DNA from 3 places in the Roseinatronobacter sp. NSM genome. Region 3 is predicted to be linked to each of the others. Evidence: riboswitches for the same ligand, from Rfam matches in the RefSeq annotation. Region 3 holds a riboswitch; each other region holds the start of a gene.
The links. Region 3 has a riboswitch for cobalamin ahead of ACTZWY_RS01970 (TonB-dependent receptor plug domain-containing protein). Riboswitches for the same ligand answer to the same signal wherever they lie in the genome.

Region 1 (7,381 bases), on a different contig from region 3:
CGCGACCTGCCTGCCCATCGAATTGAACAGGTTGAGCGCCATCAGAACGGCTGCCCCAGCGTGTGGACGGTCATGCCCGCCAGTCCTGCAGCATCTTCCGCCCCGGGCAGCTTGGGCAGGGTCAGCAGCGACAGGCTTTCGTCCAGATCGGATTTCGGCATGTCGCGTGCGATAATGACCACGCGGCTGGTGGTGTCGTCCTCTGGCCAGCTTTGCAGCGGGACGGGTGGTTCAAAAATATGCTGCACACCGTGAAAGACGAAGGGTTGCGGGACGTCCCTGATATGCACGATCCCTTTCAGACGCAGGATATGCGCCCCGCGCAGCGCAATCAGCGTGTCGAGCCAGAAATCGAACACCTCGGCGGGGATCGGGGCATCTAGCGTGATCGAGGCCGTGGTGATCCGGTCATCGGTGGCGTGGTGCGAGGGCGCGCCAAAGTCGATAGGCTTGGGCGCTGGCGCGGTCATGCCCGACAGCCCCGCCAGCCGGTCCGCCGCAGGTTGGGCCAGCCATGCCAGCGCGTGATCTGGCGCCATTGGTTTGCGCATGGCACCAAGGCCCCACAAGCTGCCCGCGGGCACTACGCCCTGATCGGCCAAAATACGCGGCGCGCCGGGGTTCAGCCGTTCAAGACGCGCCTCCAGCGCAGCAAAGCCAGCCGCATCCGCCAGATCGCGCTTCGACAGAACGATCCGGTCGGCCATTGCGACCTGCGCCTGTGCCTCGGCATGGCGGTCCAGCGTTGCCACCCCCAGCACGGCATCGACCACCGTCACAGTGCCGTCCAGCGCATAATTGGGGGCCAGCACCGGATCGACCAGCAGCGTGTGATGGATCGGGCCGGGATCTGCCAACCCCGTGGTTTCGATCACCACGCGGTCAAAGGCCAGTTCATCCCGCGCCAGCAGGGACAGCAGCGTCTTGGACAGATCACCCCGGATCGAGCAGCAGACACAGCCACCGGGCATCAGCACGATATCCTCGGCGGCTTCCTCTATCAGGTCATGGTCCAGCCCCGCATCGCCGAATTCATTGACGACAACTGCCACCCGGCCCGCAGTCGGATCGTGCAACAGGCGATTCAGAAGCGTGGTCTTGCCCGCACCCAGAAAGCCGGTCAGCAGGGTTACGGGGATCGGGGTCGAAATCATGGCGGCGTCTTTCGGGTTGCGGGTCTTGGCTAAGCATGATTGTTATAATATAACATTCTACGTTGCAAGAGATCAAACAAGGACCAGACATGCGCGAACTCCACTTCCACCCCCGCGTTTCGGTCGAAGAAGTCGAGGAAGGGTCAAACCTTGCCCCCAAATTCGGCGAGGATGGGCTGATGCCCTGCATCACCACCGATGCGGGAAGTGGCGAGGCGCTGATGCTGGGCTGGATGAACGCCGACGCCCTGCGCTTGACCCTGCAGACGGGCGAGGCACACTACTTCAGCCGCGCGCGCCAGAGCCTGTGGCACAAAGGCGCGACCTCGGGTCTGGTCCAGCGCGTGATCGAGGCGCGGATCGATGACGATCAAGACGCGATCTGGCTGCGCGTCGAAGTCGCAGGGTCCGGCGCATCCTGCCATGTCGGCTACAGGTCGTGTTTCTACCGCGCCGTGCCGGTCGGGCCGGATGCCGGCGGCGCGCTGCGCTTTACCGAAACGGCCCGAACATTCGACCCCGTGGCCGTTTATGGCGATGCCTCCAACCCCACACAGTTATGAGCCTTCCGAGCGATTTCAGACAAAAGGCCGCGCTGCTCTGGCATGTGCAACGGATCAAGCGGCTGGTGCGCGAGATCGGCGCATTCGGTCCCCACACGCTGATCTCGGTGACCGAAATTACATGCGGTGACCCGACTTGCCCCGGCCCGGCCACCCAGATCACCATCCTGTCGCTCGACCTGATGCGCCGCGTGTTTGTAATACACCGACCCGTTATCGAGGTATCAGCAGCCGATTTGGCAGGGCTAAAAGCGTGACGTACGATATCACGCTCCATTTATTTGCTCACTGGACAGACCGCCCGCCACTTGCTAACCAAACTCTGCCAAGGTTCCGCGTGAGCGGATTAATAGGGAATACAGGATCGGGGATTGCCCGTAGCTGTAGCTGCCCTCGCAACTGTAGGCGGCAAGGTTCGGATCAGACCACTGGCAAAGCCGGGAAGGGATCACGAACCATTCGAGCCGTAAGCCAGGAGACCTGCCGTTGGCATAACCCTAACCGCCGGCGAGGTGCCCGGCCGGAGGCAGGACATGGCAGACGACAGCGCGCGCGCAAACAATGCATTCGCGACATCAGCTTTGACGGCCCGAGGATCGGACCCGGACTGGCCATTGGCCATGCGGGGTGCGATGTGGTCCAGTCCGATGTAGCGCAACGCCATATCCGCATTGACCTTGCCGGATTTGCCCGTGACGGGCTAGGCGATCACGCCCAGATCATGGCACTTGTGCGCGAGGCAGATGCACTGGGCTTCGGTGGCATCTGGTTCAACGAATTTCATTTCGACCGGGCCAACCTGGCCCATCCGTCGCTTCTGCTTCTGGGGGCGGCAGTGTTGGCCGTAACGGAACGGCTGCGCTTCGGAACTTCGATCCTTGTCCTGCCATTGTATCACCCGCTTCTTCTGGCCGAACAGATTGCGCAGCTTGACCGGCAATCGGGCGGGCGGCTGGATGTTGGCATCGGGCGGGGGACCAATCCGCAAACCTTTCGCACCCTTGGGCTGGACCCCGATCAGGCACGCTTCCGTTTTGATGCTGCGCTGGATATCATCCGCATGGCATTGGGCGACGGGGTTGTCACCCACGACAGCCCGTTCTGGTCGTTCAGCAATGTCTCGGTCGGTCCACCGCCCGTGCAGTGTCCGCACCCACCGATCTATATGGCCGCAGTTTCGCGCGACAGCATTGATCTGTCCGCGCGTCTGGGATTGCCCTTACTGTATTCGCTGGAACCCAATGAAAGCCGCCAGTTCGCCCCATATGTCGCCGCACTGACCCGGCAGAAGCAGGATGGGCGCGCGCTGCAAGCGTCGTCCCTGTCGCGCTATGTGCTGGTCGACCGTGATCGGAGCGCGGCATTGGATAGGCTGGATGCGCTGACCCACCGGTTGAATGTGACCCGCGCGCAGCGGGCGAAGGTGTCCGGCACAGCACCGCCTGCGCCGCGCACGCGCGCGCAGATGTTGGAGGGCTTTGCCGTTGCAGGCACGCCCGAGGATTGCGTGGCCCAGATCCTTGCACTGTCTGACCGCTTTCAAACGCGGTCCATCCGCGCGTTCTTTAGCGCCAATGGCGCGATCCCGGTTCCGCAGGCGCGCGATGCGATGCGGTTATTCGCAGCAACGGTGCTGCCTGTTCTTACGATTTCCACCCTCACAAAGGACACCTGCCCATGAGTTTCAGACCCCACCTTCTGGCTGCGGCCATTATGGCCATGGCCACGCCCGCGCTGGCCCTTGACGGTTTCCCGCACGCAGATGTCAACTGCACGGTCACGACCGTCTTTGACGCACCGCCCCAGCGGGCTGTCACATTGTCGAACAACGCGACCGAAATCATGCTGGCCCTGGGGCTTGAGGGGCAGATGGCGGGCACATCCTATATGGGGAACTTGGAAATCAGTCCCGAATACGCCGATGCCTATGGTGCCATTCCTGTCCTGTCACCGCTGATTGCCACAACCGAACAACTGATCGAGGTCGAGGCGGACTGGGTCTATGCAGGATATCCAGACGGATTTGCCGAACGCTGGCACACACGCGATCAGTTGCACGATCTGGGTATCAAAACCCGCCTCGCAACCGAAGGGTGCAATCTGGGCCGGTTCGAGTTCCCGGATCTGTGGCACGAAATACGCGATGTCGCCGCCATATTTGGGGTGCCGGACCGGGCCGAGGCGCTGATCGAAGGGTTGCAGGCGCGACTTGATGCTGTCGATGCTGCCTTGCAGGGCGCCGAGCCGGTCCATGTCTTTATTTATAATGGCGGCGATGCCCCCCCGCGTGCGGCGCTTGGCAACACGATGCTGAATTCCATCGTAGCGCGCGCGGGCGGCCAGAATATCTTCGGCGATATCGAAAACCGCTATGGCACAGTGTCATGGGAAGATATCGTAGACCGCAATCCAGATCACATTGTCGTCTTCTATTCCCTGACCGAGGCCGGGCAACTGGTCGCGGACCCGCGCGCCGACATTGCGCAGGCGCGCATTGACCTGCTTGGCACGTTCCCTGCAGTTGCAGATGTGACCGCAGTGCTCGAAAGTCGCTTTCACCCGATCAGCTCGGTCACCGGGCAACCTGGGCCGTCATCGGTCCGCGCGGTTGAGGATCTTGCGCGCCTGCTGCATCCGGACCGGTTCGCGCAATGACACTACAGGCCGGATTGCACGGCGTGCCCGATTCTGGGCGCCACGCGGATGCGCTTGCGATCCTTCGCCGGGCCCCTGATGGCGGGGGCGCGGCGATCTCCTCCGTGCCAAGCGCGAGGGGGCCTGCGGGCGGGGCCGCGCGGTTCAGGTTGGTCATGGCCTGTTATAGTGCGTTGGCCCTGTGCGCCGCGCTTGGCGGGCTGATGCTGGGATCAGTTGCCGTGCCCGCCGAAACTGTGCTGCGTATTCTGGCCCATGCGGTTTTGGGTGATGGTTTTATCACCCGCGATTGGCGCGCCGCGCATGAAGTGATCGTGTTGCAAACCCGCTTGCCGCGCGTGATCCTGGCCGCATCGGTCGGCGCAACGCTGGGCGTGGCGGGGATGACGATTCAGGCCTTGGTGCGCAACCCGCTGGCGGGGCCAAGTATTCTGGGCGTATCGTCCGGCGCCGCCGTTGGTGCTGTGATGACCATGCGGTTCGGGCTGGTGGGTTTTGGTGTCTTCACGTTGCATTTTTCGGCCTTTCTGGGTGGACTTGTGACCTTGGCGATTGTGTTCTGGATCGCACGCACAGGGGGGCAGATTGCGCCCACGCGGTTGATCCTTGCAGGGGTTGCCATATCGGCGGTGTTCAGTGCGCTGACGTCACTTCTGGTGCTGACGTCGCCCGATCCGCAACTGGCCGCGCGCGTGTTGTTCTGGACCTTGGGCAGTTTCGCCAGCGCGCAATGGAAGCTTCTGCCAATTCCGGTTCTGGCGCTGTGTCTGGGGCTGGGGGTGCTGATCTTGCAGGCGCGCAGGTTGAACCTGCTGCTTGCGGGCGATGAAAGTGCATCCGCGCTGGGGCTGGATGTTGATCATTTTCGCCGCTGGATGTTTGTGCTGACCGCCGCGCTGACAGGCGTGACAGTGGCTGTGGCCGGAGTCATCGGGTTTATCGGGTTGATCCTGCCTCATATCGTACGCCTGATGCTGGGGTCTGATCACCGCCATGGCCTGCCTGCAGTGGCCTTGCTGGGCGCGGGGTTCGCGGTCAGTGCGGACCTGATTGCGCGCTGGATCATCGCGCCGCTGGAATTGCCCGTTGGGATCATCACTGCAATGGTCGGCGGGCCGTTCTTCATCTGGCTTCTTCGCCGTGCCGCGAAGGACATGCGCGGATGAGTCTGATCCCGCCCGCGCATCTGGAAATCAAGGGCGTCTGCGTTCGGGTCGGCGCGCAGAGCCTTGTGCATGAAATATCGCTGGATGTTCCGCCGGGCAGTTTTGTCGGCCTGCTTGGCCCGAATGGCGCGGGCAAGTCCACGCTTCTGCGCACCATCTATCGCGCGCGGTGTCCCGATGCGGGGCAGGTCCTTCTGGACGGCGTTGATCCGTGGACCAGACCGGCCCGTTGGGGCGCGCAGTGTGTGGGGGCCGTTTTGCAGGACATGCCGGCGGATTTCCCGCTAAGCGTACGCGATGTGATCGCGATGGGGCGTGCGCCGCATCAATCCGCCTATGCCGCCGAGAATGCCCATGACCGCGCACAGATCGACGCCGCGATGGCATTGCTGGAACTTGGGCCTTATGCGGACCGCCTGTTTGCGACGCTGTCAGGGGGCGAACGGCAGCGCGTTCTGCTGGGCCGCGCACTGGTGCAACAACCGCGCCTTCTGGTTCTGGATGAACCGACCAACCATCTGGACCTGCGCCATCAGGTGGCGTTCCTGACATTGGTCCGCCAGATCGGTGTTACAGTGATCGCGGCCCTGCATGACCTGACCCTTGCTGCCATGGTCTGTGACCGGCTGGCGTTGATGGATCAGGGCCGGATCGTGGCCGAAGGCGTGCCCGACGATGTGTTGACGCCCAAGCGGATCGCGCAGGTCTATGGGCTGGAAACAGTGATCCAGCGCCACCCTACGCGCGGCACGCTTGTCATCCTACCCGCATGAAGGGAAAGCCATGAAACCTGTCCTGATCCTGTTGGCCAAAGCGGCAATAGCTGCACCTGCACATACCGACATGCGCAGTATAGCAGAGAATGCGGCCAGTATGCTGCCGGAATGGCAGGTTCTCTGGGCCTTCAGCGAACAGGGCAAGCCCACCTTGCGGGCCTTGCTGGACGCCAATGCGCAAGCCCCGCATATCCGCGTAGTCCCCTTGTCCCTGCCGTCAGAACCTGCTGCGGTGAACGCCATTTCACGCACAGTGCAGCGTTGGGCGAAGGGGCGGACAGGGTCTGCGCCAGTCATAGACGTGGCGCCGCCCCTTTCGGCTGCGATGCCTGAGTTGATTGCGACACTTGTGCGGGCGGTGTCAATGCCACCTGCACGCGCGGTACCGGCTACACCCTTGCCCAATGACGCCGCACAAGTCCCCGATCACCGGACGCGCGTTTTGGTTTGTAGCGGGGGGCCGTGCATGAACGCAGGCGCGGGCGACCTTTGGGCGCATCTGCGCGCCCGGCAAGAGGATGAAAAGCTGCGCCATCGCGCACCGGGCATGATGTCGTGCCGCACGTCCTGCCTTGGACCCTGTGCCCTTGCTCCGGTTCTGCAGGTCTGGCCGGAAGGGACGTATTATGGTGGGATAACCCAAGACCAGCTTGACCGCATCATTGACGGTCATGTCATTGGTGGAATTCCCGTGGTCGAGTTGGCTTATGCGCCCGGTGGGCCAAAGCAGCGGTTGGGTGACTGACGCCGTGCATAGCGCATGATCGAGTGAAGCCCGGTCGCCAGAATTGAAACCAGTTACCAGCGGCTTGACTGTATCTGACAAAAGAAGTAAGGATTGGCAACCAAGCTAGGGCCATCGCGGTCGCGCCAGGTCGAAATCACCTGACCATGCCCTTCGGCCTTGTTGTTTCCCCTTCGGCACACAAGCATCCTTGGCCATTGGGCATGCCAAGAGAGGCTTGTCATGCGTCCACCATTTGTTTTCTTATGCGCCCTTTTGGGTGCGGCCCCGCTTGCTGCGGATCCGATCACCTTTACAGACCACGAAGGCCGAGAGGTGACTT
Region 2 (7,381 bases), on a different contig from region 3:
TGCACCTTTGTGGTATCAGGGGAAGGGTTCACATGGGAAACCCAGGACCGCGACCGCGACATCGCCGCCGCGCGCGCGGGATGGGAACACGCCAAGGCCCTGATCCGCGACCCCGCGATCCGGTTCGTGTTGCTGGATGAAATCAACATCGCGCTGCGCTATGATTACCTGCCGCTGGATGAGGTTCTGAACTTTTTGCGTGATGAAAAACCCGCGATGACGCATGTGGTGCTGACAGGCCGCAATGCAAAACCCGAATTGCTCGCGCTGGCGGATCTGGTCACGGAAATGACCAATGTAAAGCACCCGTTCCGCGAAGGTATCAAAGCACAAAAAGGGATCGAGTTCTGATGCCGGGATTGGCGCGCAGCCCCAACAAGTTTGGGGGCCAGCCCCCAACGCGCTGCGCGCGTTTCCCCCGGGATATTTGAACCAGAATGAAAGCCTTTGCGCACGATAGTCTGTGCGCTCTCGAGCGGGCGCCACGCCTCGGGCTGATAAAACAGGGGAGACGTGGCGCTTTCACTCTGGACGGTCATCGGGATCCCTCCCTGTACCGCAGGGTCAGTATCGTCGAAACGGGTTAACAAATGGTGCATTTCAATCTGGCCCAAATATCCCCGCCGGAGGCGCAGCTTGAAGGCGGAAAACGCCCTTGCGGGACGCAGGCGACATGATCTGTCGCGGGATCAAGGTTGACGGCCATTTCGGGGAGTGGCTGCAAGGCAGGCTGGGGCCGCGTGGTCCGGTTGTGCTGATCACGATGGCCTGTGACAAGACCGGTGTTGTGATGTCGCGCCATGTCCCCAGACCCGATGACGGGCCGAGCTGGGCCTTGCTTTGGGCGCAATACCCCGCCGATGTGATGCACAGGTTCGTGTCTGTATTGCAGTTGCAGGTTTGCCCTCAGGTGCGGGCAGTTCCCTGTATGGCGGCCGGATTGGGCACAGGGGTATCCACGGCCAGCCTGATCGGGTTGGCGCGGTTTTCGGGGTGGGTCGGGCCACCGCAGGATCTGGCGCGGGCGTGTATTCTGGCAGAGGGGGCCTCTGATCCGCTGATGTTTGCTGAGCCTGACACTGTGCTGTGGGGGTCACGCGATGGAACCATCCACGCGCATTTGCCCGCGCTTCCACGCCATGAGGTGATTGGCGGGTTCTGGGGCGGCGCGTGCCGGACCGATGCTTTGGATGATGATTTTCCCGACATTTCCGACCTTGTGGTGCAATGGCGGGGCGTGGATCATTTGGCGGGGTTTGCAGCCCTTGCGGCCGAAAGCGCGCGGCGCTGCCTTGCGCGGCGCGGCCCTTTGCATGACCCCTCGGCGAGGGTCGCTGACAGGTTGGGGGCGCTGGGCTGGAACATGGCCCATACGGGGGCGGCGCGGGGGTTTATTTTCGCGCCCGGCACCATTCCGCCGCAGGCCGCTGATGTCTTACGCAAGGCCGGGTATTGGGGCATCATTCAGTTTGAGGGGGGCGCGAGATGACATTCGCTGCGATGATGCTGGTGGCGATTGCGCTGGATGCTGTGCTGGGATGGCCGGACGCGCTGTATCGCAGGATTGGCCATCCCGTCACATGGATGGGCGCGGCCATCGGGCGGCTGGAGGGGCTTTTGAACGCACCGTCGGCCAGCGCGCGCGCGCGCAAGCTGCGCGGTGCGGGCGTGGCGCTGCTGGTGATTGGTGGCAGCGCGGCGCTGGCCGGGCTGGTGCAGGGGGCGCTGCCGCCCGGGGTTTGGGGCGCGCTTCTGGGGGGGGTGCTGGCCTGGCCGTTTGTGGCATTGCGCGCGATGCATGATCATGTCGACGCGGTCATCGTGCCGTTGCAGGCTGGTGATCTGGCGGGCGCGCGCCATGAGGTGTCCATGATCGTGGGCCGCGACCCGACCCATCTGGACGCGGCGGGCGTGGCGCGCGCGGCGGCTGAAAGTCTGGCGGAAAACACATCTGATGGCATTGTGGCCCCGGTCTTTTGGGGTGTCGTGGCGGGGGTGCCGGGGATTGTGGCCTATAAGGCCATCAATACGCTGGATTCGATGATTGGCCATCGCAGCCCCAGATATGCCGCTTTTGGCTGGGCGTCGGCGCGGATTGACGACCTTGCAAACCTGATTCCCGCGCGCATGACGGGGGCACTTTTCGCGCTGGTGTCCGCACGCCCGCGCGCCGCGCTGGGCTGTATGCTGCGCGATGCCCGCCTGCACCGGTCCCCCAATGCGGGATGGCCGGAAGCCGCGATGGCGGGGGCGCTGGGGGTGCGGCTGTCGGGGCCGCGCATCTATGATGGCGCGCAGACGCAGGACCCATGGGTAAATGGCGCCTGCCCGGACCCTTCGGCCGCGGATTTGCGCAGGGGGCTGGCGCTCTATCGGCGCGCGATGGGGGCGATGACGGCGCTGGTGGCCGCGCTGGCGCTGATCTGGCTGTAGGGGCGCGCGCACATCCGGCGCCTTTCCATGTCATGCACATTGAAAACCGGTTTCCCCCTGCGCGAATGCGCGTTACCAAGGGCGGGTCTGGTGTCCTGACCCAAAGGCCATGCTGAGGGAAGGGGAGAATCGGGAATGCGGTGAAATTCCGCAACGTGCCCAACGCTGTAAGGTGGATGGCGCTGCAACAGGTCACTGACCCTGTGGGGTTGGGAAGGCGCAGTGGCCGATGAACCCAAGTCAGAAGACCGGCCAGACGCAACCGGATGTCCCGCTGGTCAACGGGCGTCGTGTCTGTGACAGGGGAGATGTCATGCAGCCACCCACCCAGCCCGCGCCCGCGGGCCCGTTTTCCAGGACCGAGCAAGCCGCAGTTTACCGCGCGATATTCACAAGGCGCGATGTGCGCAGCCAGTTTACCGACCGGCCCGTGGATGACGCCACAGTACTGCGGTTATTGAACGCCGCGCATCATGCGCCGTCTGTGGGGTTCATGCAGCCGTGGAATTTCATTGTGATTCGCAGCGCAGCGGTCAAGGCACAGGTTCAGGCGGCCTTCGACCGCGCCAATACCGAAGCCCTTGGCATGTTTCCCGCGCAGCGCCGCGCGCTGTATTCCAGCCTGAAGCTGGAAGGCATTGCCGCAGCACCCGTCAATCTGTGCATCACCTGTGACCGGACACGCGGGGGCAAAGTGGTTCTGGGGCGCACGCATAATGCGGATATGGACATTTATTCCACAGTCTGCGCGGTGCAAAACCTGTGGCTGGCGGCACGCGCAGAAGGGTTGGGTGTGGGCTGGGTCAGCATTTTTCACGACTCGTGTTTGCGTGCCATCCTGAACCTGCCCGAACATGTGGTGCCTGTGGCATATCTGTGCATCGGGCATGTGACGCAATTATATGACATGCCCGAATTGCAGGCGAAGGGGTGGCAGGACCGTCTGGAACTGGATGATCTTGTGTTTGCGGATGGCTGGGGGAATGCGGGCCTGCCAGACATTGGGCCACACACTGGCCCCGGCCCGGCCACAGGCGGCAAACGTGATGCGTGATCATGGGGGAAACATAGACGCGGCCATCGCGCGCCATGGCGGGGCGGATTGGATTGACCTGTCAACAGGGATCAACCGTCGCCCCTATCCTGTGCCTGCCCTGCCCGCGTCGGTCTGGCACGGATTGCCAACGCGGCAGGCGCAAAATGCGCTTGTTGCGGCGGCGGCACAGGCATGGGGCGCGGACCCGCGCCTTGCGGGGCTTGCCCTTGGCGGCGCGCAGGCGGCAATTCAACTTGTCCCGCATGCGCTGCCCACCGCTGGACGACATGCCCGTGTGCTGTCGCCCAGCTATAACGAACATGCCGCCTGCCTGCGCGCCGCTGGCTGGAATGTGAGCGACAGCGCGTCGCCGGAAAACATGACAGGCGCGGATCTGGCTGTGGTGGTCAACCCCAACAATCCCGATGGCAGGTACTGGCAGCCCGAAGACCTGCTGGCACTTGCGGGCAAGGTGGGGTTTCTGGTGGTAGATGAAAGCTTTGCCGATGTTATGCCGCAGCTGTCCCTGCTTTCTTGTGGCGGCGGGGTGCCCAACCTGCTGATTCTGCGGTCTTTTGGGAAATTCTACGGCTTGGCGGGGCTGCGGCTTGGCTTTGCCTTCGGGTCAGGGCAGATGATCGCGAAGCTTGCGGAGATGGCAGGTCCCTGGCCAGTATCCGGCGGGGCAATAACCGTGGGGTGTCACGCGCTGCGGGATGTGCCATGGGCGCATGCCATGCGCGCGCAACTGTCAGCGGATGCCATACGCGCCGATAATCTGGCGCGCAAGGCGGGCTGGCGTTGCCTTGGCGGTACAGATTTGTTTCGCTTGTATCACACGGCCAATGCTACAGAAGCACGCGACCAGCTTGCGAAACATCGCATCTGGTCGCGGATATTTCCCTATTCTGCGCATTGGCTGCGCCTTGGCCTGCCCGGACCGGAAACGGAATGGGACAGGCTTGAACGCGCGCTGACATCTGCTTAGGTGCCCGATGCCCGCGATTGCGCGCAAATGCACGACATCGCGGGCACATTGGTTCCCGCATAGCGCAAGATGCGCCCTGCAGGACTATGGACCCTCAGGCGTGAATCGCACCATCCCCGCAGGCAAGTGCTGCTTCGCGCACAGCCTCGGAATAGGTGGGGTGGGCGTGACAGGTGCGCGCCAGATCTTCAGCGCTTGCGCCGAATTCCATGGCCACGCAAAGCTCATGGATCAGGTCGCCCGCATAAGGCCCGATGATATGTGCGCCAAGAATGCGGTCCGTATGCTTGTCGGCCAGTATTTTCACAAACCCGTCGCCGGCGAAATTGGCCTTCGCGCGGCCATTGCCCATGAAGCTGAACTTACCCACCTTATAGGCGCGCCCCGCCTCTTTCAGGGTTTCTTCGGTTTCACCGACTGACGCCACTTCCGGCCAAGTATAGATAACGCCGGGAATGACACCGTAATTCACATGCCCCGCCTGACCAGCAAGAATTTCGGCTACGGCCATGCCCTCATCCTCGGCCTTGTGGGCCAGCATGGGGCCTTCGATCACATCGCCGATGGCATAAACCCCTTCAACACTGGTGGCATAATGCTTGTCGGTGGCGATCTGGCCACGTTGGGTCAGTTTCACGCCAAGCGCGTCCAGTCCCAGCCCGTCCACGAAAGGCCGCCGCCCCGTGGCCAGAAGCACTGTATCCGCGTCAATGGTATGTTCACTGTCATCTTTGCGCAATTTATAGGTAACCGTTGCCTTGCCCTTGGTGGCGGTGGCCGATTGCACCGCAGCGCCCAGAATGAAGGTGATCCCCTGCTTGACCAGCAGGCGCTGGAAAGACTTGGCCACTTCGCCGTCATTGCCGGGGATGATGCGGTCAAGATATTCAACCACGGTCACGTCTGCACCAAGGCGGGCATAGACCGACCCCATTTCCAGCCCGATCACGCCAGCGCCAATGACAACCAGCTTTTTGGGGATTTTGCCCAGTTCCAGCGCACCGGTCGAGGTGACGATGGTTTTTTCATCCACCTCCACGCCGTTGAGCGGGCTGGATTGCGACCCGGAAGCGATAACGATTTTCTTGGCGTCATAGGTGGTGTCGCCCACCTGCACCTTGCCCGGAGCAGGAACCGACGCCCAGCCCTTGATCCAGTCCACTTTGTTCTTCTTGAACAGGAACTCAATGCCCTTGGTGTTTTGCCCGATGACATCGGATTTATAGCCCAGCATTTTCTTCCAGTCGACCTTGGGTTTGGCCCCCGTCAGGCCCATGGCGTCGAAATTATGCTCGGCCTCGTGCAGCTGGTGGGTGGCATGCAACAGCGCCTTGGACGGGATGCAGCCAACATTCAGGCAGGTACCGCCCAACGTGTCGCGCCCTTCCACACAGGCGACCTTCAAGCCAAGTTGCGCCGCACGGATGGCGCAGACATAGCCACCGGGGCCAGCACCGATAACGATCAGATCATAAGACATGAGGGTTCTCCTTTTTGAACGAAGACGTGGGGGCTGTCCGCCCCCACACCCCCGAGGATATTTTTACCAGAATGAAGCATCACGCAAGGGCGGCGATCAGCATACAGAGCGTGGCGAGAAGGCCTGCTGCCCAGATCAGCGACCGCCACGGGTTCAGTCCGAAGGCATAGGCGGGAATATAAAGGACCCGCGCGGCGAGGTAGATATAGGCGAGCGCGGATGTCAGCGATGAGGATTGGCCCGACAGGGTGATCACGACCGCTGCGATGGAAAAAAGGATCAGCCCCTCGAAATGGTTGTCGAGCGCCCGTTGCAGGCGCGCGGTGCGTTTGGACAGGGGCTTTTCGGGGGGGAAATCGCGGCTGCCACCCGTATAGCGCGTGCCAAGTTCCAGATTTGCCGGAATGGCGAACAGGACGAACTGGACCATTTGCAAAAGCGCAGCGAGGGTAAGGGCGGTGAGTTCGGGGGTCATGAAAGCTTCCATCGCGTGCTCAAGGGCGGGCCGAGGGCATGCTGCCGCATGCACCCCGACCCGGACCAGAGCTACAGATCCATCAGCAAACGGCGCGGATCTTCCAGCGCTTCCTTCACACGCACAAGGAAAGTCACTGCGCCCTTGCCGTCAACAATCCGGTGGTCATAGGACAGTGCCAGATACATCATCGGACGCGCAACGATCTGGCCGCCAACAACCATCGGGCGGTCCTGAATCTTGTGCATGCCCAGAATACCCGATTGCGGCGGGTTCAGGATGGGCGAAGACATCAGAGAGCCGTAAACCCCGCCATTGGAAATAGTGAAGCTGCCGCCCTGCATTTCGGCCATCGACAACTTGCCATCGCGCGCGCGCCTGCCCATTTCGGCAATGCGCTTTTCAATCTCCGCAAAGCCCATCTTATGCGCGTCGCGCAGCACCGGAACGACCAGCCCGTTGGGCGTGCCCACAGCCACACCCATATGGACATAGTTCTTGTAGACCACATCGGTGCCGTCGATTTCAGCGTTAACTTCGGGCACTTCGTTCAGTGCGTGGCAGCAGGCTTTCACGAAGAAGGACATGAAGCCCATCTTGACGCCGTGCTTCTTCTCGAATTGGTCCTTGTATTCCTTGCGCAATTCCATGATGCCGCCCATGTCGGCCTCATTATAGGTGGTCAGCATGGCAGCAGTGTTCTGCGCGTCCTTCAGGCGGCGTGCGATGGTCTGGCGCAGGCGCGTCATCTTGACACGTTCTTCGCGCGCCGCGTCATCGGCAGGAACCGGCCCCCGTTGGGCAGCGGCGGGGGTGGGCGCAGCCGGTGTGGCCGCTGGCCGCGCCGCTGGGGCCGACGCCGCATTCTGCACGTCTTCTTTCATGATGCGCCCGTCACGGCCTGTGCCTGTCACCTGATCAGAGGACAGCCCCTTTTCCGCCATCAGTTTCTTGGCGGAAGGCGCGTCT
Region 3 (7,381 bases):
TGTTCATGCAAAATACGTTCACATGCGGCAATGTCCTCGGCGCAGGTTTTGTGGCTGTTGGACACAACCAACACCGCATCTATGCCCGGCAGCAGGTTTAGCGCGCAATCGCCCTCCAGCAGGGGGGGCAGGTCGCAAATGACAAAATCCGGCCCAAGAAAGCCAAGAATGTCTTGCACCATGTCAGTGAAATCTTCGGCGGGAAAGGCAGCGCTGCCGTGTTCGGGCGTGGGGGCTGGACGGTTCAGGCCCAGCGCCAGCGTGGGACTGGCGCGCCGCAGATGCGATTCGACTGGAATACTGCCTGTTATCGCCGAAAGGATGGGACCATTCGGCACCGCCTCGAAGTAGTGGTGAATCGCGGGTCTGGCGAAGTTCAGGTCAAGCCCTACGACATGCAGATCGGTGCGGCGCGCAAAACTGGCCAGAAGCCCTGCCGCCACGAAACTGGTGCCCGAATTGGCATTTGGTGATGCAATACCCAGACTGCGCAAGCCGCGTTTTCGGAAGGTCTGCACAAGCTGGGTGCGCAGCACATCGAACTGGGCTGTCACGGTGGGGATGCGCGCATGCTGGTTGAATATACGATGATTTTTGGGAATGTCGGGATCAGGGGTCAGGTCATCCAGCTGGTCCCACGCCACCTCGTTCAGGGGAACAACAAGCGGTTCAGGGGTGTTGGCGGGAGGGTCGTTGCGCAGCGTCGGACCGCCCGAAAGTGCCAGTCCCCGCCGCAGGGGCGTGCTTTCCGGCTGGCCGTTGCCAGTCGCTTTGGTGCGATCCGAACGCTTCAAAAGCTGTTCCAGCTTTCGCGTGTTTACCATAATCATACCTGCCACCGAACGCACTCTTGGAACGTGATTGTTTCCTTATCGTCATATGTATCAGTCTATGGCGCTGTTTGGCGACAGAAATAAGGCAATTTGAAGGCTATGTCCTGTCAAGCGTGCCCGATGCCCACACATATGGCGCAACAGAAAAACGCCCGTCTTTTTCAAGGCGGGCGTTTGAAGCCGGCAATATCCGGCTGCGTGACAAAAGGCTGGAACGCGTTAGCGACGAATGCCCAGTTTTGCGATCAGAACGCGGTAGCGTGCTTCGTCCTTGGCGCGCAGATAATCCAGCAGCTTGCGGCGGGTTGCGACCAGTTTCAACAACCCACGACGCGAATGGTTGTCTTTTTTGTGGGTCTTGAAATGCTCTGTCAGGTTGGTGATGCGCTTGGTCAGCACGGCAACCTGAACTTCGGGCGAGCCGGTGTCGCCTTCGCCACGTGCGAATTCCTGAATCAGGCGGGTCTTGTCTTCTACGGTAATCGACATCGGGTTCTCCTGTAACTGGGGTTTGGGCGCAGGCCGGGATGTCGTCCAGCAGGGCCAGTCGGTGTGCCATGGGCACAGATGCGGCGCATAGACCATTTCCTGCGCCGGGAAAAGCCTGTTTTTGCAGGGACGGCGTTAACTAATTTTGCAGATTCAGTCACCGGCGCAGTCGATGCCACTGTGAGAATCCCCTGAATTATGAGATGGTCGCGCCATTGGGTGACGTGAATTTGGATTTTCCGGTGTGATACGGGGTGGTGTGACATGTTGATGTTTATGGGATTATTTGGTGCCTTGTTGGCAGGTGTTGCGGCGGACAGCATGCTTGCACCGGCGAACACGACTGACGACCAGCAAGATGAGTCCCCCGATGACGACACCGCCCCCCCCGAGGAGGCGCAGACCCAGGACCTGACGCTGTATGCGGATACATCACACGATGATGGCCCGCTGGACAGTTTCGGGCAGGATTTCGCTGCGCCGGGCATGGCGGATGATGACGAACCCTATTTCTTTCCGGCACCGGATGTTGCGGGACTGTTCGACAATCTGGATGAACGCATTCACAGTTCAGATGCGTTCCCTGACCCCAGCCCCGAAGACCCTGTGCACCTGACTGGCGGGGAAATCCCGTCCTTGCTGCAAGGCGGCACTTTGGGGGATACGCTGGTGGGCGGGTCGGGAAATGACACGCTTGTGGGGCTGGCGGGCGATGACTGGTTGCAGGCGGGTCAGGGCGCCACGCATATGAATGGCGGCGAAGGGGATGACACGCTGATCGGCGGCGCGGGAAATGACACGCTGATTGGTGGTGCGGGCGATGATCTGTTGATCGCCGGTCAGGGCAACAACACCCTGCAGGGCGATGCGGGACATGACACGCTGGTTGGTGTGGCGCTTGACCAGAATGGACACGATATCAGCGGACGCAACTTCCTGAACGGGGGCAGTGGCGATGATGTGCTGATTGCCGGTCAGGGCGATTACCTGCATGGCGGGGATGGCGCGGACAGTTTTGCGCTGGGCGACTGGTTGCAGGGCAATGCTGCCGTTACGATTGTTGATTTCGACCCGCAAGAAGACCAGGTTGTGCTGCATTATGACCCTGCGCGACTGGCTACACCTGAAATCTCAGTGCAGTTCGACGCGGCAAACCCTGACACGGCGCAAATCTGGCTGGATGGTCACCTGATTGCAAATGTCGGCAATGCCCAGGGTCTGACCGCGCAGGATATTGCTTTGGTGCCCGTCTACCCTGTGGCAATGGGCATCGCGGCAGAGTGATATTGCCGCCCATGAGGCAAGCGGGCACCTGCACATCATGCCCGCTTGCAGTCCGGTAATGTCAGGCGACGGAAACAACCTCTACTGCGAAGGTCAGGTCCTTGCCGGCCAGCGGGTGGTTTGCGTCCAGCGTCACGGCCTGATCTGTCACTTCGGCCACGGTCACGGGCATCGCGCGACCATCAGGTGTTTGCATTTGTAGCATTGTGCCGGGGTCCAGCGGAATATCGGCGGGAATCTGGTCGCGTGGCACGTCCTGCCGGGCTTCTGGCTGGTAGTCACCATAGGCTTCGGCACAGGGAATAGTGACAGTTTTCTGGTCGCCCACGGTCATTCCGTCAATCGCGCGCTCAAGGCCCGGAATGATTGCGCCGGCACCAAGCTGGAATTCCAGCGGATCGCGGCCTTCGGAACTGTCGAAAACCGAACCGTCTGACAGGGTTCCAGTGTAGTGAATACGCACAGTTGCGCCCGCTTTGGCTTGCGTCATGGGATATCCTTCCGTTCGGGGGGGGGGCGGGTTTGTCAGAGGCGCGCAATCTCGCGCGGTTGCTCTGGGCTAGCAGAATCAAACATGGGGGTTTGTGCCCTGATTGTAAACCCATACGCCCAAGCGCCTTGACCCAGACGGCCTGCGCCTGCATACGGGCCGCGCAAAAGCCATGGATTATGCCAATGTTACCCCCCAATTCCCCCAAAACGCGCAATTTCTATGGCCGGATCAAGGGCAAGACGCTGAAGCCTGCGCAACAGCGCTACATACAAGAAGATCTTGCCGATCTGCGCCTGTCCGGCGTCAGCCCGCAGGACAACCCCGACCGCGAAACTGTGAACCCGCAGGTGTTTTTCGGGGATGCGCGCCCGCTGTGGCTGGAAGTGGGTTTTGGGGGCGGCGAACATCTGGTGCATCAATGCGCGCACAACCCCGATGTGGGCATCATAGGATGCGAGCCTTATATCAACGGTGTCGCCATGCTGCTGGGCAAAATCCGTGCTGCGGGCGTTGAAAACCTGCGCATATACCCGTGGGATGTGCGCGATTTGTTTGATGTATTGCCTGACCAGTGCCTTGAACGGGCGTTTCTGTTGTATCCGGACCCATGGCCAAAACAGCGCCACCACAGGCGACGCTTTGTCACGCCGGGGTATCTGGACGGGTTGGCGCGGGTGCTGAAACCGGGCGCGGTGTTCCGCGTGGCAACCGACATACCGGATTATGTGCGCCAAACACTTGAAGAAGTGCCGCCCGCGGGTTTTGATTGCCTGACACCGGCCCCGGCGGATTGGGTGCACCCCTGGGATGACTGGGTGTCCACGCGCTATGAACAAAAGGCCCTGCGCGAAGGACGCAATCCCCATTACCTGACTTTCCGGCGCAACGATACTGCGGTGCGCGACGCTGCCAACGGGTAACAGGTCGCAAAACGGCATTGTCGAATCCCCTTGCGCAAGTTAATGAAAGCCTACTTCGGTTCAGGCCCTTTCGGGCCTGAGAAAAGGGAACACGGTGCGCGCCTCCCCAAGGGGTGCAAATCCGGGACTGCCCCCGCAACTGTAAGCGGCGAGTGATGTCGGCAAATGCCACTGTGGGTCACACCATGGGAAGGCCCGGCAGAACAGCGACCCGCAAGTCAGGAGACCTGCCGAAGTGATCACCCTGTCCCGGCGCGGGTGGCGCTGCGGGTAACGGTTTGACCGTAGCGGTGACACTTTCGCCGTCTGCGGTGCGCCTGCGCCTGCCAGACATGTCATGACAGGATCGGTCCATATTGGGCCAATAGGTGTTGAAAATGCAAAACACACTCTGGCGACTTTTCGCCACAACCGCGCTGATTGGCAGTATCGGACTGCCGGCAACCGCCCAGCAAATCATCAATCTGGAAGAAATCACCTTTTCGGCGAACCTGACCCCCACGGAACTGGGGCGCAGCGGGTCCAGTGTCAGTGTCCTGACACGGGACCAGATTGACCGCACCGGCGCTACGTCTGTCTCAGATTTGCTGGCGGGGCTGGCGGGCGTAAGTGTCACGCAAACTGGCCCGGTCGGCACGACAGCAGATGTGCGCATCCGCGGAATAGAGCCGCGCTTCGTGTCCGTCTATGTGGATGGCGTGTTGATCAATGACCCCGGTTCATCCACTGGTGCGGTCGATTTTGGCGCGATTCAACTGGGCGATGTGTCACGCATAGAAGTGCTGCGTGGCGCGCAATCCGCCCTGTATGGCGGTTCGGCTGCGGCTGGTGTTGTCAATATTACCACGCTTCGCCCGGAAACCGAGGGAACCCAGCAAACTGCCAGCCTTTTGGCGGGCAGTTTTGGAACAGTCGTTGGACAATACACCTTGCGCCAGCGGCACGGCGCGCTGGACTATGCGCTAAGTCTGTCGCACAGCCGCGCCGATGGTTTTTCCGCAGCAGACGGGCAACCGGAAGCCGACGGCCACAAGCAAACACGGCTAAGTTTTTCCGCACGCTATCAGATTGACAATAACTGGTCTGCAGGCGCGTCATTCTTTTTGCAAGATTCATTTGTGGAATTCGATGACTGGTTGGCCGATGCCCCCCATGAGCAGGACCGCAAGGAATATGGCGGGCGGGTTTTTGTCGAATACGCCACCGACAGGTCACGCCAGACGCTGGAATATACGCATTATTCCGTCGAGAGGGAGCTGCGCGACAGTTTGCCCGGTTCGTTCACGGGTCGGCGCGACAGGCTGGCGTGGAACGGGCAAACCGACATAACCGATACGCTGCGCCTGCTCTATGGTGCGGATGTCCAGCGTGAAAATGCCATCGGGCGCACGGTGCCAGCAGGTGCGAAGGCAACCAGCTATGGCATATTCGCGCAGTCGGAATGGGCGGCGACAAATGATCTGGATATCGTGCTTTCGGGCAGAATGGACAGAAATTCGAACTACGGCAGCATCCCCACATTGCGCCTTGCAACGTCCTACCGCCTTGGGGATGCCGTGACCTTGCGCGCATCGCTGGGCTCGGGGTTTCGCGCCCCGTCCGTGGAACAGCGCTTCGGGATGACAGGCGGGCCATTCCCGTTTATGGGCAACGCCGCACTGGATGTGGAGCGCAGCCAGAATTATGAGATTGGCGCAGACCTGTCCTTCGGGAATGGGGGTGCGTTGTCGCTTACGCTGTTCCAGATTGATACCAAGAACCTGATTGATGATGTGTATTGCGTGTATGATCCTGTCGCCATGGCGTGTGCTGCAGGGTCGTTCAACACTGTGGTGAATGCCCCCGGCAAGGCGCGCAGTCGCGGTGTTGAACTTTCATTCGAGCAGCCTGTTTCCGACACACTGACCCTTTCGGCGAATTACACCTATACTGATGCGTTCCTGGCAAACCAACGGCGCCGGTCACGGGTGCCGCGCCATGATGTGCAACTGGGGCTGGATGCGATGTTGTCGGACCGTCTGCAAGGGCGGGTGTCTGTGCGTCATGTGGCCGACAGGCTGGATTTTCTGCCGAATTATACAACGGGGCCACTGCCGGATTACACAGTCGCGAACCTGTCCCTGCGCTATCAGATGACGGATCGCGTTGATTTGATTGGCAGGGTGGATAATCTGTTTAACACGCAATACCAACATGTTGCGGGCTATGGCACCTCTGGCCGGGCATTTTACCTTGGCTTGTCGTCGCGCTTTTAGGGCCATAGGCGCTGCCCTTGCCCTTTGGGCAGGGGTGGCTGCTGCGGGGCCACCTGAACGGGTGGTCTCTATCAATCTGTGCACGGACCAACTGGCCATGATGCTGGCAGGCCCCGGCCAGCTTGTGTCGATTTCGCGCATATCGCATGATCCCAACATGTCGGTGATGCTGGAACAGGCGCTGTCCTTTCCCATCAATCACGGTCAGGCAGAGGAGGTGTTTCGTCTGAACCCCGATCTGGTGCTGGCGGGGCAGTTCACGTCGCCTTATACAGTGGCGTTGCTGCGGCGGCTGGGGGTCAGTGTGGTGACCTTGCCTGTGGTCAACAGCCTTGATGCCATACCGGATGCCATTTTGCAGGTGGGCACAGTCTTGGGCCAGCCAGACAGCGCCAAGGCGCTGGTTTCCGAATTTCGCGTGGGACTGGCGCAGCTGCGCGCCCCGCATGACACCCGGCCCCGCGCGGCGCTGCATTATGCAAACAACTACACCACTGGCGCGAATTCACTGGCGCATGATATTCTGAATGCCGCCGGTTTTGCCAATATCGCCGCCGAAGAAGGCATTTCCGGTGGCGGACATCTGGCGCTGGAACGTCTTGTCATGCTGATGCCGGATCTGGTTATTTCCGGCCAGCCCTATCCGGGTGCTTCCCGCGCCGAAGAAGTGCTGACCCATCCTGCCATGGTGGCGCTGCGCGACCGGCACGCCGCGCAGGCCCTGTCGGATGCGGATTGGGTTTGCGGCACCCCTGCGGTGTTGCGGGCCATTGCGCAGCTGGCCCAACTGCATGACGGGGGCTAGGGGCGTGGGGCGGGGGTTGACCATAAGTCTGGTGTGTATGATGGCGGCGCTGTTTGCCCTGTCGCTGTTGGTGGGGCCAGCGGGTTTGCCACCGTGGCAGGCGTTGACAGCGCTGGTGCGCGGCGATGCGTTGGCAGAAACCCTTGTGATGCGCGAAATTCGCCTGCCGCGCGCCATGCTGGCGGTGTTGGTGGGGGCGGCGCTGGGTTTGGCGGGGGCAGCCATGCAGGGCTATTTGCGCAACCCGCTGGCCGAACCCGGCCTGATTGGCGTGTCGGGGTCTGCGGCGCTGGGGGCGGTGC

Region 1: it holds a riboswitch for cobalamin, as region 3 does, so the genes downstream of both, ACTZWY_RS14835 (LLM class flavin-dependent oxidoreductase) here and ACTZWY_RS01970 (TonB-dependent receptor plug domain-containing protein) in region 3, are expected to answer to the same signal.
Region 2: it holds a riboswitch for cobalamin, as region 3 does, so the genes downstream of both, bluB (5,6-dimethylbenzimidazole synthase) here and ACTZWY_RS01970 (TonB-dependent receptor plug domain-containing protein) in region 3, are expected to answer to the same signal.

What each region holds. Positions count from the first base shown of each region.
Region 1 is NZ_JBQTCF010000028.1:41,595-48,975, forward strand. Features, by position in the region: gene ACTZWY_RS14815 (His/Gly/Thr/Pro-type tRNA ligase C-terminal domain-containing protein) at 1-42, opposite strand, end outside; gene ACTZWY_RS14820 (CobW family GTP-binding protein) at 42-1,154, opposite strand; gene hisI (phosphoribosyl-AMP cyclohydrolase) at 1,244-1,717, shown strand; gene ACTZWY_RS14830 (hypothetical protein) at 1,714-1,974, shown strand; cobalamin riboswitch at 2,030-2,219, shown strand; gene ACTZWY_RS14835 (LLM class flavin-dependent oxidoreductase) at 2,352-3,398, shown strand; gene ACTZWY_RS14840 (ABC transporter substrate-binding protein) at 3,395-4,372, shown strand; gene ACTZWY_RS14845 (FecCD family ABC transporter permease) at 4,396-5,538, shown strand; gene ACTZWY_RS14850 (ABC transporter ATP-binding protein) at 5,535-6,311, shown strand; gene ACTZWY_RS14855 ((2Fe-2S) ferredoxin domain-containing protein) at 6,322-7,059, shown strand; gene ACTZWY_RS14860 (ABC transporter substrate-binding protein) at 7,282-7,381, shown strand, end outside.
Region 2 is NZ_JBQTCF010000037.1:15,809-23,189, forward strand. Features, by position in the region: gene cobO (cob(I)yrinic acid a,c-diamide adenosyltransferase) at 1-351, shown strand, start outside; gene ACTZWY_RS16810 (propanediol utilization protein) at 656-1,489, shown strand; gene cbiB (adenosylcobinamide-phosphate synthase CbiB) at 1,486-2,433, shown strand; cobalamin riboswitch at 2,505-2,704, shown strand; gene bluB (5,6-dimethylbenzimidazole synthase) at 2,747-3,487, shown strand; gene cobD (threonine-phosphate decarboxylase CobD) at 3,480-4,457, shown strand; gene lpdA (dihydrolipoyl dehydrogenase) at 4,552-5,937, opposite strand; gene ACTZWY_RS16835 (MAPEG family protein) at 6,017-6,412, opposite strand; gene odhB (2-oxoglutarate dehydrogenase complex dihydrolipoyllysine-residue succinyltransferase) at 6,484-7,381, opposite strand, start outside.
Region 3 is NZ_JBQTCF010000002.1:149,990-157,370, reverse strand. Features, by position in the region: gene ACTZWY_RS01995 (hypothetical protein) at 1-824, opposite strand, end outside; gene rpsO (30S ribosomal protein S15) at 1,053-1,322, opposite strand; gene ACTZWY_RS01985 (calcium-binding protein) at 1,644-2,606, shown strand; gene ACTZWY_RS01980 (FKBP-type peptidyl-prolyl cis-trans isomerase) at 2,668-3,096, opposite strand; gene trmB (tRNA (guanine(46)-N(7))-methyltransferase TrmB) at 3,282-4,019, shown strand; cobalamin riboswitch at 4,059-4,268, shown strand; gene ACTZWY_RS01970 (TonB-dependent receptor plug domain-containing protein) at 4,397-6,274, shown strand; gene ACTZWY_RS01965 (ABC transporter substrate-binding protein) at 6,225-7,079, shown strand; gene ACTZWY_RS01960 (FecCD family ABC transporter permease) at 7,066-7,381, shown strand, end outside.